DNA from 3 places in the Mesorhizobium sp. M0166 genome. Region 1 is predicted to be linked to each of the others. Evidence: predicted binding sites of a transcription regulator. Region 1 holds the regulator's gene; each other region holds the start of a gene.
The links. The regulator PhoB, encoded in region 1, activates phosphate uptake and scavenging genes when phosphate is short. The targets are predictions, from matches to a motif close to TGTCATNNANCTGTCAT.
Positions count from the first base shown of each region.

Region 2: the regulator PhoB is predicted to act here: its motif matches at 2,000-2,016, upstream of ugpB (sn-glycerol-3-phosphate ABC transporter substrate-binding protein UgpB).
Region 3: the regulator PhoB is predicted to act here: its motif matches at 2,856-2,872, upstream of NKJ46_RS30620 (alkaline phosphatase D family protein).

Region 1 covers NZ_JAMYTD010000016.1:74,376-78,665, forward strand. Annotated here, with positions in the region: gene pstA (phosphate ABC transporter permease PstA) at 1-267, shown strand, start outside; gene pstB (phosphate ABC transporter ATP-binding protein PstB) at 264-1,067, shown strand; gene phoU (phosphate signaling complex protein PhoU) at 1,100-1,807, shown strand; gene phoB (phosphate regulon transcriptional regulator PhoB) at 1,824-2,513, shown strand; gene NKJ46_RS18650 (ROK family protein) at 2,523-3,767, opposite strand; gene xylF (D-xylose ABC transporter substrate-binding protein) at 4,054-4,290, shown strand, end outside.
Region 2 covers NZ_JAMYTD010000035.1:15,221-19,510, forward strand. Annotated here, with positions in the region: gene ugpA (sn-glycerol-3-phosphate ABC transporter permease UgpA) at 1-441, opposite strand, end outside; gene ugpB (sn-glycerol-3-phosphate ABC transporter substrate-binding protein UgpB) at 627-1,937, opposite strand; partial or broken gene NKJ46_RS26965 (EAL domain-containing protein) at 2,231-4,290, shown strand, end outside.
Region 3 covers NZ_JAMYTD010000050.1:12,167-16,456, reverse strand. Annotated here, with positions in the region: gene ppa (inorganic diphosphatase) at 1-120, shown strand, start outside; gene NKJ46_RS30635 (hypothetical protein) at 138-728, opposite strand; gene NKJ46_RS30630 (TetR/AcrR family transcriptional regulator) at 825-1,430, opposite strand; gene NKJ46_RS30625 (MFS transporter) at 1,513-2,796, shown strand; gene NKJ46_RS30620 (alkaline phosphatase D family protein) at 2,945-4,290, shown strand, end outside.

The DNA.
Region 1 (4,290 bases):
GGCATCGTCACCGGCATATTGCTGGCGATAGCGCGCATTTCCGGCGAGACGGCGCCGCTGCTCTTCACCGCGCTCAACAACCAGTTCTGGAGCAGCAATATCAACGCGCCGATGGCCAGCCTGCCGGTGACCATCTTCCAGTTCGCTCTCAGCCCTTACGAGGAATGGCAGCAACTGGCGTGGACCGGCGCACTCATAATCACCCTGACGGTTCTGGGCTTGAGCATCCTCGCCCGCAGCCTTACCGGACGCAGAGAGGACAGATGACACAGATGTTGTCCCCGGACATGACGATGACCGAAACGGTCGCCGAGAAGACGAAGATCGAGGTCAAGAACCTCAACTTCTACTACGGCCAGAGCAAGGCGCTAAAGGACATCAGCCTGTCGCTGCCCGAGCGCAGCGTCACGGCCTTCATTGGGCCTTCGGGCTGCGGGAAATCGACGCTGCTGCGTGTGTTCAACCGCATCTATGAGCTCTACCCGAAACAGACAGCCGAGGGCCAGGTGCTGCTCGACGGCAAAAACATTCTCGACCGGTCGCAGGATCTCAACCTCCTCAGGACCAAGATCGGCATGGTGTTCCAGAAGCCGACGCCGTTCCCGATGTCGATCTACGAGAACATCGCCTTCGGCGTCAGGCTCTACGAAAACCTCGGCAAGTCCGAGATGGACGGCCGCGTCGAACAGGCGTTGAAGCGCGCCGCGCTGTGGAGCGAGGTCAAGGACAAACTCAACGCCAGCGGCTTGAGCCTGTCCGGCGGCCAGCAGCAGCGGCTCTGTATCGCCCGCACCGTGGCCGTGAAGCCGGAAGTCATTCTGCTCGACGAACCGGCGTCCGCACTCGACCCATTGTCGACCGCCAAGATCGAGGAACTGATCGACGAATTGCAAGCCGACTACACGATCGTCATCGTCACCCACAACATGCAGCAGGCGGCGCGCGTGTCGCGCCAGACCGCCTTCATGTATCTCGGTGAACTGGTCGAGTTCGACCGGACCGAGAAGATCTTCACGTCGCCCCGCGAGAAGCGCACGCAGGATTATATCACCGGCCGCTTCGGCTGAGCCGTTCCGATCATGCATATGAGGACAGGACCATGGGCGAACACACAGTCGCTTCTTTCGACGAGGATCTCGAGCAGATCAGCAAGCTGATCCGCGACATGGCCGACCTCGCCGGTTCGATGGTCGGCGGGGCGACCAAGGCCCTGTTGAATTCCGACAACGTGTTGGCGCAACGCGTCGTTTCCGACGACGCCATCATGGATGCGCGTCAACGCGAACTGGACGACCGCGCCATCACCCTGATCGCCAAACGCCAGCCGATGGCCCACGATCTTCGCCATGTGGTCGGAGCGATCCGCATGGCCGGCGACCTCGAACGCATCGGCGACCTTGCCAAGAATATCGCCAAGCGTGTGAGTGCGGTCGGCCTCAGCGTCACGCCGCGCGACTTGTCGCATTCCATCGACGCGATGGCGCAGCTGGTGCTCATCCAGGTGCAGGGCGTCATCGAGGAGTATGCTGCAGGCGATGCGGCCGCGTTGGCCAAGCTGCGTGCCGCCGACGAGCGCATTGACGTCAAATACACGTCCGTGTTCCGCGAGCTATTGACCTACATGATGGAAGATCCGCGCAACATCACCGCTTGCACGCACCTGCTGTTCTGCGCCAAGAATCTGGAGCGGATCGGCGACCATGTCACCAACATCGCCGAAAATGCGTATTATGTGCTGACCGGCGAGCAATTGCCGGTCAATCGTCCGAAGCAGGACGAAACGACAATGTCCGCGCCGGTGACATGATGGGGGTGCCCAGCTGATGATCGCACCACGAGTAATGGTGGTGGAGGACGAGGAGCCGTTGGGTGTGCTGCTCCGCTACAATCTCGAATCCGAAGGCTACCAGGTCGAGGTGGTGACACGCGGCGACGAAGCCGAGATCCGTTTGCAGGAGAATGTGCCCGACCTTCTGGTGCTCGACTGGATGATACCAGCGGTTTCCGGCATCGAGCTCTGCCGCCGGTTGCGGGTGCGCCCCGAAACCGAGCGGCTGCCGATCATCATGCTGACCGCGCGCGGCGAGGAGAGCGACCGGGTGCGCGGTCTTTCGACCGGCGCCGACGACTATCTGGTCAAACCGTTTTCTACACCGGAATTCATGGCCAGGGTCAAGGCGCTGCTGCGCCGCGCCAAGCCGGAAGTGCTGTCCAGCGTGCTGAAGGTCGGCGACATCGTGCTCGATCGCGAATCGCACAGGGTCTATCGCAAGAAGAGCGAGATCAGGCTCGGACCGACCGAATTCCGGCTGCTGGAGTTTATGATGCGGCATCCGGGCCGCGTCTTCTCGCGCAGCCAGTTGCTCGATAATGTCTGGGGCGAGACGATCTACATCGACGAACGCACAGTGGACGTCCATGTCGGCCGGCTGCGCAAAGCCGTCAATAACGGCCGCATGCCGGATGTCATCCGCACCATCCGCGGTGCCGGTTATGCGATCAGGGAAGATTGATCCGCCTGGTCAGGCGACGTTCTTTCGGACGCCGGGCCTCATTTGCGCGCCCGGCGCGAAAATCTCCTGGTCGACGAAGCTTAACGCCCGCATCGCGCAGCCTTCGCGGATCAGCGGCAATTCGTTCGGCTCAGTGTCGAAAGAGATCGAGCCGGAATGCTGGCCGCCGGCGGTCTGTGCGATTGCCTTGCGCAAGGCCGGCTCGATCAGATCGAAGGCGGCGGCACTGGCGCCGACCATCGCGACCGGTGCCGGATCGATCAGCGCGAACAGCGAGCCGAGACCGAAACCCAGCGCTTCGCCGGCCTTGCAGTAGGCCTCGCGTTCCGGCCCATCTTTCTCGCGCGCCCGGGCCGCCAGGGCGCGCATGTCGGCGTCGCTGACGTCGGCGACCGGTTCGCTGTCTTCGCTCATCTGCCTGGCGTTGCGCCAGATGGCGTAGTTGCCGGCATAGGCCTCGATGCAGCCGCGTCGTCCGCAACGGCAGAGCGCGCCGCCTGGACGATGGATCATGTGGCCAAACTCGCCGCCCGAGGAATGCGTGCCGGTGAACAGCTCGCCCTTCAACACTAGCCCCATGCCGATGCCATGCGAAAGCAGGATGGCGATGAAGTCGTCGCGATGGCGGTCCGGCTTGCGCCAGCGCAGAGCCACCGCCATCATATTGCAGTCGTTCTCCACCGTTGCCGGGATGCCGAATTCGTCCTCCAGCATGTCGGCAAAGGCAATGTCGGTCTGCGGCGTGATCGGCGACCACAGCATGGCGCGTGCAGGGGAGTCGGTAATGCCCTGGATAGCTAGGGCGATGCGGGCGACACTGCGGACGTCAAGGTCTGGATCCTCAAGTCGGCGCCGGACGATGGCCATGCATTCGCGGATCAGTTCGTCGCGCGGCATGGTCAGCGTGTCCAGCCGGCGCTGTTCCTCGGCGACCACCTGTCCCGCATAGTCGATAATGGCGGCCGACAGGAAATTCAGCGACAACACCACGGTCAACACCGCCGCAGCTTCCGGGTTGAGGGCGAGGCCGACCTGCGGACGACCGCGTTTCAACGAAACGGGCTCGCTTGCCTTGCTCTCGGCGAGGATGCCTTCCCGTATCAGGTCGGAGGAGATCGCCGATATGGTCGAATGGCTGAGGCCGGTGGTTGCTGCGATCTCAGTACGCGATGGCTGGCCGGCCCGGCGCACCGCCGAGATCACCATCGCCCGGTTGCGCCGGCGCAAATCGTCATGGCGGATTCCGACCGACATCGTTTTGCTTTCCTCCCGGTTGCCGCGGCCGCTCATGAACCGGAAGCCGTCGGTAATGTCCGACAAACAGTGTCGGATGCAGGCAAATAGTGTCAGATGCGGGTGGCGCTGTCATCGTTTATTCCGACGCTCGAAAAAACTCGCAAAGTCATCAAAATCCATCAGAATCGATGTTGACAGCAGCCGGAGATCGGGCCAGTATTTTTTCGAGGCTCGAAAAAATTAGAGCTTCTAAGCTGGTCTTTGAGCCAATTGGTCACGCCGTACGCGGCGCAGGGAGGATATGATGAAGAAATTCACGACCGCCATTCTGGCGGGTGTCGCCATGACGCTGGCGCTGGCGTCGGTGGCGCAGGCTAAAGACAAGGTCATCGGCGTTTCCTGGTCGAACTTCCAGGAAGAGCGCTGGAAGACCGACGAGGCCGCAATGAAGGCGGCCATCGAGGCCGCCGGCGACAAGTATATTTCCGCCGACGCGCAGTCCAACCCCGGCAAGCAGCTCACCGACGTCGAGAGCCTGATC
Region 2 (4,290 bases), on a different contig from region 1:
CCATGCGATGCCGAGGCTTCTCAGCAAATAGGCCAACGAGCCGATCGAGGGATTGAACAGGAAAAGCCAAAGCATGCCGGCAATCGCCGGCGCCACGGCGTAAGGCCATATCAATAGTGTGCGGTAGAGGCCTTTGCCGCGCACGGCCTTCTCGGCCATGGCCGCCAGCAACAGGGCCGCAACCATGGCAACGATCGCGGTTGCAAGCGAGAACACCACTGTGACCTTGATCGAGTTGAGGTAGGCCGGATCGGCCAGCACCTTCCGGAAATTGGCAAACCAGACGAACCTGCTCTTCAGCCCGAACGGGTCTTGCCTGAGCATCGACTGGTAAAGCGCCTGACCGGCCGGCCAGTAGAAGAAAACCAGGGTGATGGCGAGTTGTGGTGCCACCAGCAGGTAGGGCAGGATCTTGTTGGGAAAGACGATGCGTGCAGACAGGCTGATTTCCCTCGCTATCCAGGCATCGCCCACGCGCGCTCGCGCGGGCGATATTCCAACCGACTAATGCATGTCGCCCAAAAGTGCGCAGCGGTTTTGGGATAACGACATTCATAAGAACAAGAGCTTAAAGCGCGTAGCATGTGGCCATTCAAACGCGACGCGCTTTAACCGTGATGGTCTCGTTAGTTGTCCAGGGCTTCCTTGATCGCGGCGTTGCCGCGCGCGACCGCATTGTCGAGCGCCTGCTGGGCGGTTTGCTGGCCGGCCAGCATCTTCTCCAGCTCCTCGTTCTGGATATCGCGCACCTGCGGCAGATTCGGCAGGCGCACGCCCTTCGAATTGTCGGTCGGCGACTTTCCGATCATCTGCAGGATGGGTGTCTCGCGGCCGGGGTTCTTGTCATAGAAGCCTGATTTCTTGGTCGCCTCATATGCGGCGAGCGTCACAGGCAGGTATCCCGACTTCTGGTGCAGATATTCCTGCACATCGGTCTTGGACAGATAGGCAAAGAAGGCGGCAACGCCCTTGTATTCCTCGTCCGACTTGTTGCCGAACACCCACAGGCTGGCACCGCCCGGCGTCGTGTTCTGCGGGGCCCCCTTGGCGTCACTGTCGTAAGGAAGCTGGCCGATGCCATAGTTCATGCCGGACTTGACGATATCGCCGAGGCCGCCCGACGATTCGGTGAAGATGCCGCATTCGCCGGCGAGGAATATCTGCTTGGCTTCGGAGGTGCGTCCGCCATATTTGAACGTGCCGTCCTTGGCCAGGTCAGCGAGCGCCTGGAAGTGGTTGACGAAAATCGGCGCATTGATCTTGAGTTCGACATCACCGCCGGCCAGGCCATTCTGTTGGCTGGCCCAAGGCACGTCATTCCACGCCGCGAAATTCTCCAAGTGGATCCAGGTCAGCCAGGTCGAGGTATAACCGCAAGAGGCGGCGCCGCTCGTCTTAATCTTCTTGGCAGCTTCCCACACCTCGTTCCAGGTCTTGGGCGGATTTTTCACGTCGAGGCCTGCCTTCTGGAAGATGTCCTTGTTGTAGTAGAGGATCGGTGAGGAAGAGTTGTAGGGGAACGACAGCATGGTGCCGTCCGGCTTCGAATAATAGCCGACGATGCCGGGCAGATACTGGCTCTTGTCGAAGGTCATCCCGGCACCGGTCATCACATCGGCCACCGGCTTAATCGCACCCTCGGCCGCCATCATCACGCCGGTGCCGACATCGAACACCTGGAGGATATCGGGCGCTTGGCCGGCGCGGAATGCAGCGATGCCCGCATTCAGCGTCTCTGGATAGGTGCCCTTGAACACCGGAACGAGCTCATAGTCGCTCTGGCTGGCGTTGAAATCCTTGGAGATCTTGTCAACGACCTCGGCGTTGGCGCCGGTCATGGCGTGCCACCAACTGATCTGCGTGACGGCGAAGGCGGATGTGGTGGAAAGCAGGGTCAAGGTGGCGGCAATACCGGCCGCGAAGCCGAAGAACTTCATGTTTCATCTCCCGTTTGTCATTGGCGAAAGGGGCACTTCCGCAAAGCCAATATGTGGCGCTGATGACAATCGGACAACGGTTTTGTTGCGGATCAATGAACATCATTCTTTACTAAAGTGCACTCGCTACCGAACGCGGCGTCAGAAACTACATCACCGCCTTTTCGGCGCAGCGGCGTCGGTTTTCCCCCGAAGACCCGCCTCATGGCCCGCGGGTTAACCATTCGTTAAAATCTCCAAGAGCTAATCAGTCGCACCTCCCCTGTTAGATTTGGCAGACCGAGTGAACCAGGATGCTGACGGTCTATAATTGTATTGTAAGTCAGCACGATCCGAGACTGGTTGCGCTTGCCGCACTCGTCTGTGGAATTTCTTGCTTCTCAGCGGTTAATCTCCTTAAGCATGTCGGCCGATCGACCGAGCGAAACCGGCTTGCCTGGCTGATGATCGCCGCGGCCTCGACCGGGTTCGGCATATGGGCGACGCATTTCATCGCCATGACCGCGTTTACGCCGGGAATACCTAACGCATACAATCCGGCATTATCCGCCTTTTCGCTTGCCGCCGCCGTCATCCTGACCGCGCTTGGGATGTGGGTCGCCACTTTGCGCCGCGGCATCGACCATTTCCTCGTCGGTGGCGCCATCCTGGGCGGCGCCATCGCGACGATGCACTACATCGGCATGGCCGCTTTCGAGGTCGAAGGCCGGGTCGTATGGAACCTGCTCCTTGTCGCGATATCGCTTCTGGCCGGCGTGACCCTTGCGGCACTGGCGCTTCTTGTAGTCTTGCGCCGCCCGTCAGCGCTCGCCACTCTCGGCGGCGCCGCGCTTTTGACGCTGGCGATCTGCAGCCTGCATTTCATCGCGATGGCCGCGGTGTCGATCATTCCGGATTCCGCGATTGAAATATCGGCACATTCAATCGATCCCGTTTCCCAGGCCTTTGCTGCAGCGGTCGCCAGCCTGATAATCCTTGTGCTGTCGGGCACCGCCCTGTGGATCGACCTGCGCTTTCGCCGCCAGAAGCTCGAGGCCGATCGCATGCACGATCTCGCGAATGCCGCGGTGGAAGGTCTGATCGTTTGCGATGGCACCCGCATCGTCAGCGCCAATGACAGTATGGCTAAGCTGACCGGAACAGCGACAGCCACCCTCAACACGATGCAACTCGGCGAGCTTTTCGACGGACGGAGCGCAGCCGATATATCCGGCTTCGGCGAACAGGCGCAGGAAGCGAAATTAAGGGGCAGCGACGGCGCGAGAATTCCTGTCGAGCTGATCGCCAGGAAGATCACCTACTGCGGCAGGCCTCATACGGTGCTTGCCGTCCGCGACATCCGTGAGCGCAAGAAGGCGGAAGAAGAGATCCTCCGCCTCGCGCATTTCGATCCACTTACCGGGCTTGCCAATCGGCGGAGCTTTTCTTCCCGGCTGGAAGCAGAATTCGCATCGATGGATCGTGGCGGCAAGGACGGATATCTGGCGCTCCTGCTGCTTGACCTCGACCGGTTCAAACAGGTCAACGACCTCTATGGCTACGGCGCCGGCGATGCCATGCTGCAGAAGCTGGCGCACTGCATTTCCGGCATCCCGCGCCACGGACAGATGCTCGCACGTCTCGGCGGCGATGAATTTGCCATCATAGCTCCGAACCTCCCCGACCCCCTGGCCGCAGGCAGGATAGCCGAGGACTTGCTGGCGGCGATCCGCGAGGAAAACAGGGTTTCGGTCGGCTCCGGCCTCGTCTCGGCCAGCATCGGCATCGCCTTCTTTCCGCTGGATGCCGAAGACCAGGCCTGACTGATCAGCCATGCCGATACGGCACTCCATCGCGCCAAGACCGAAGGCCGGGACACCTATCGGTTTTTCGAGATAGCCATGGGCACCGCGGCCCGCGACAAGCGCGTGATGGAGCATGAACTGCGCCAGGCGATCGCCCGCAAGGAGTTCCACCTCGTCTATCAGCCGCAGAAGGAGATCCGCGGCGGCAGGATGATCGGCTTCGAAGCCCTGGTCCGTTGGCAGCATCCGGAGCGGGGTGACATTTCTCCGGCCGTTTTCATCCCCGTGGCAGAGGACAGTGGCGCAATCGCCCAGATCGGCGACTGGGTGCTGACGACGGCCTGTAACGATGCTGCTCGCTGGACAAACCCGCTAATGGTCGCCGTCAACGTCTCCGCCGTGCAACTTCACAATCCGAACTTCAGCCGCAAGGTGCACGACGCATTGTCGAGATCCGGCCTGGCCCCCGGCAGGCTCGAACTGGAGATCACCGAAACGGCCCTGGTGAAGGACATGCCGCGCGCGCTCGCAACCTTGAGGCAGGTCAAGGCGCTTGGCGTGCATGTGGC
Region 3 (4,290 bases), on a different contig from region 1:
TTCTTCGAGCACTACAAGGATCTCGAACCCGGCAAATGGGTCAAGATCGAGGGCTGGTACGATGCCGCCTATGCCAAGAAGATGATCGTCGAGGCAATCGAGCGGGCCAAGCGCAAGTAATTGACCGGCGCAAATAATCAGTTGTCGACGCGGCCGAAAGCGGGCGTGTTGCCAAGCAGTTCACGCTTGTCCTTGCCGCAGGCGAAGGTGCGTGCCTTTTCGTCGGCAAGCTTGCGCGCCTGATCGTTGGCGGCGGGATTGCCGGTGGCGAGCACAAGGCCGATCGTGCAGCCTTCGTGGGCGTCAGGCTGGGCAACCTTGGCGACGATCAGCACTTCCGTCGACTTGTTCTCGCCCTCGGTATCGCTGATCGAGCGACGATGAATGACGGCGAAGGGAATGGCAGTGTTGCCGTTGGTTTCGATCCGCCACTCGACTTTGGGTCCAGCCGAATTGAGGCCGGAAAAGCTTTCCCAGACCGTGGTCATATCGCCAGGTGGAAAGCCGTAGAACAGCGATTCCCGCGCGTCGTCATAGGAAACCAGCACCGGGTAACCGCGGTAGCCCGAACAGGCGAGATCGGCCCAGTCGCCGTCGCCTTCTTCCGCCTGGGCATAGGTGACGCAGTCCTTTTCCCAATCGAGATCGGTATAGACGCTGGATATCTCGCCGGCCCGGGCCGCCTGGCAGAAACCGGCGAGGACAAGCAGGATCAAAAGAGCGCGCATGGCGGACAACTCGGTTCGGCTGCCGCAGCGTACCGTCAAATTTAACAGCAGCCTAGACGAAGCCAGGCTGCTCACAGTGGTCTGGTAAACGGAACACTATTTCTTCAAGCTTGCCTCTATCAGAAGGTCGGCGTTGCGGGCCACCGACTGCGCCGGTCCGCCGGCACCGAACAGCTGGCCGCTAATATAGGCGCCCTCGATCAGCAGCAGCAGCCCGTCGCCCAGCGTGTCGGCGTCGCCGGCGCCCATCGCTGCCGCCATGGCGCGCAGGCGCCGGCGCAGTTCCTGCTTGTTGGCCTCGCTCACGACGCGGGCCGGATGGCCATGTTCGGGATATTCGACCGCGGCATTGGTCATGCCGCAGCCGCGATAGTCGGGCCTTTGCGTGCGCTTGCCGACACGCGTCAGGAAGGCGACGATCTGCGCGCGCGGATCGCCGGGATGGGCATCCACCGCCTCGTCGAAACGCTCCCAGAATTCGAGGTCATAGTGCCGGAGGTAGGATGCGGCCAGCTCATCCTTGGACGGGAAGCTGCGGTAGAGGCTGGGCTTGGTGACGCCGGCACGCCGCACGATCTCATCGACGCCGATCGCCCTGATCCCTTGCCTATAGAACAGGTCGCGCGCCACCTGGAGGATCCGTTCGGCGGCGCGAGGCGGCGGTGCGTCATTCGCCTTGATCGTTGGTTCAATGCTTTTCATGCCTGGTCTGCCGATTGCCTGGTTGACAATGTTACCGGTCGGTACGTATGTTTCGCGCTCCTGCAACGTACCGGTCAGTAACATGATAGCTCAATCCCGTCCGTTTGGCCAGCGCTACGCTTTCGTCGTGGTCGCCGTCATCTTCCTCTGCCTGCTCATCGCGGCGGGCCTGCGTTCGGCGCCGGCAGTCATGATGCTGCCGCTGGAGAACAGTTTCGGCTGGCGGCGCGACGTCGTCTCGCTGGCGGCGGCCACCGGCATCTTCCTCTATGGCCTGACCGGGCCCTTTGCCGCAGCGCTGATGGAGCGGATCGGGCTGCGCCGCACATTGCTTGCCGCGCTGCTTTTGATGTCCGGATCGACCGCGCTCAGCCTGCTGATGACCAAGCCATGGCATCTGCTCCTCACCTGGGGCGTGTTTTCCGGCATCAGTTCGGGCGCTGTCGCCACCGTGCTCGGCGCGACCATCGTCAACCGCTGGTTCAAGACCAATCGCGGCCTGGTGATGGGACTGATGTCGGCCTCCAGCGCCACCGGGCTGCTGGTCTTCCTGCCGCTGCTCGCCTCGCTCGCCCAGTCGGGCGGCTGGAAGCCGGTCGCCATTGCCATTGCCGTGGCCACCGCCGCCTTGGTGCCGCTGGTTTATATGCTGGTGCCGGAGCGTCCGGCCGCGATTGGCATGGTGCGTTACGGTGCCGAGGCCGACGACGTGCCGCCGGCGCCGCCGGCCGCGCAAGGCAATTTCCTCGCGCATACACTGAGCACGTTGCGCCGCGCCGCCGGTACGCGTGTGTTCTGGTACCTGTTCGCCACCTTCTTTGTTTGCGGCTTCACCACCAACGGGTTGGTCGGCACGCACCTGATCGCCTTTTGCGGCGACATGGGCATCGGCGAAGTGCAGGCCGCAGGCCTGCTCTCGATGATGGGCATTTTCGACCTGATCGGCACGACACTGTCGGGCTGGCTCACCGACCGGTTCGACCCACGCAAGCTGCTCGGCGTCTATTATGGCATCCGCGGCCTGTCGCTGATCTATTTGCCCTATTCCGGCTTCTCGGCGACCAGCCTGATCATCTTCGCCGTGTTTTACGGACTGGACTGGATTGCCACGGTGCCGCCGACGCTGCGGCTTTCCAACGAGGCGTTCGGCGACCGCAGCGGGCCGATCGTCTTCGGCTGGATCGTCGCCGGCCATCAGGTGGGTGCGGCAACGGCGGCCTTTTTCGGCGGCACCATGCGCGAGCTGCAAGGCAATTACGAGCTTGCCTTCCTGATCGCCGGCATGACGGCAATAGCCGCCGCCTGCATCTCGCTGCTGATCAACACCGCCCGCCCGGCGTTTGATCCGGAACCGCAGGCGGCTTGAGCTGCGACGGCTGAGCGCGAATCTCCCCCTCAAGGAGGGAGATTCACCAGCCTGTTCACTGTTATCAAACCTTCATCGTTTCGAAATGTGCCTGAAACATTGAAGCTGGAGCTTGGCGGCGACGTTCAACGCCATCCAGGAGACAGCCATGAACAAGATTTCGATGACGCGGCGCGCTTTCGTCACGTCGGCCAGCGCCGTTGGCCTGGCCGGCGTCTCGGGTCTCGCCCTTCCGTATTACTCGCGCGCCAATCAGCGTCCCGCCTTCACCCATGGCATCCAGTCCGGCGACGTCGACGCCACCAGCGGCATGGTCTGGACGCGCACCGACCGGCCGTCGCGCGTCATGTTCGAAGTGTCGTCGACGGAAAGCTTCGCCAATGCCGTCCGCCTGGCGCCGCTCGATACCTCGCCGGCCAGCGATAATACGGTGAAGCGGCTGCTTACCGATCTCGCCTCCGACCAGGACATCTTCTACCGCATGGTCGCGGCCGATCTTGCCGACATCAATGCCGTTTCAGAGCCAATCGTCGGCCGCTTCCGCACGGCGCCTGCGTCGAAGCGCGACATTCGTTTCGCCTGGTCGGGCGACACCGCCGGCCAAGGCTGGGGCATCGACGAGACCGGCATGAAGACCTACGCCACCATTGCCAAGCACACGCCCGACTTCTTCCTGCATTCGGGCGATACGATCTATGCCGATGGCGCGATGAAGGACGAGGTCGACCTGCCCAACGGCGGCAAATGGAAAAACACAGTGCTGATCGACGAGAAGCGCAAGGTTGCCGAGACGCTGGACGAATACCGTGGGCAGTGGAAATTCAACATGATGGACAGGCATGTGCTGGCGCTCAGCGCCATCTGTCCGACTTTCTATCAGTGGGATGACCACGAGGTGCTGAACAACTGGTCGGACTCGAAAGACCTGAGCGCCGACGATCGCTACACTGAAAAATCCATCCATGTGCTGGCGGCACGTGCGGCGCGCGCCTTCCACGAAATGACGACGATCCGTTACGAGCCGTCGGAGCCCGGTCGCGTCTACCGCAAGATCGCCTATGGTCCGCTGCTCGACGTGTTCTTCCTCGACATGCGTTCCTACCGCGGCCCCAACGGTCCGGATATGCAGGAGACGATGACGCCGCAATCGCGCATTCTCGGGGAACAGCAGATCAAGTGGCTGAAGCGTGAACTGGCGAATTCCAACGCAACCTGGAAAATCATCGCCGCCGACATGCCGCTCGGCCTCGTCGTCTGGAATGACGGCAGCAAGAAGGTAGGGGCCGAGGCGGTCAGCAATGGCGACAATGGCCCGGCCAAGGGGCGTGAGCTGGAAATTGCCGACCTTCTTCGCTATATAAAGAATGCGGGTATCAGCAACACCGTCTGGCTCACCGCAGACGTGCATTACACAGCCGCGCATTACTACAATCCGGACAAGGCGCAGTTCCAGGACTTCAATCCGTTCTGGGAATTTGTTTCGGGTCCGATCCA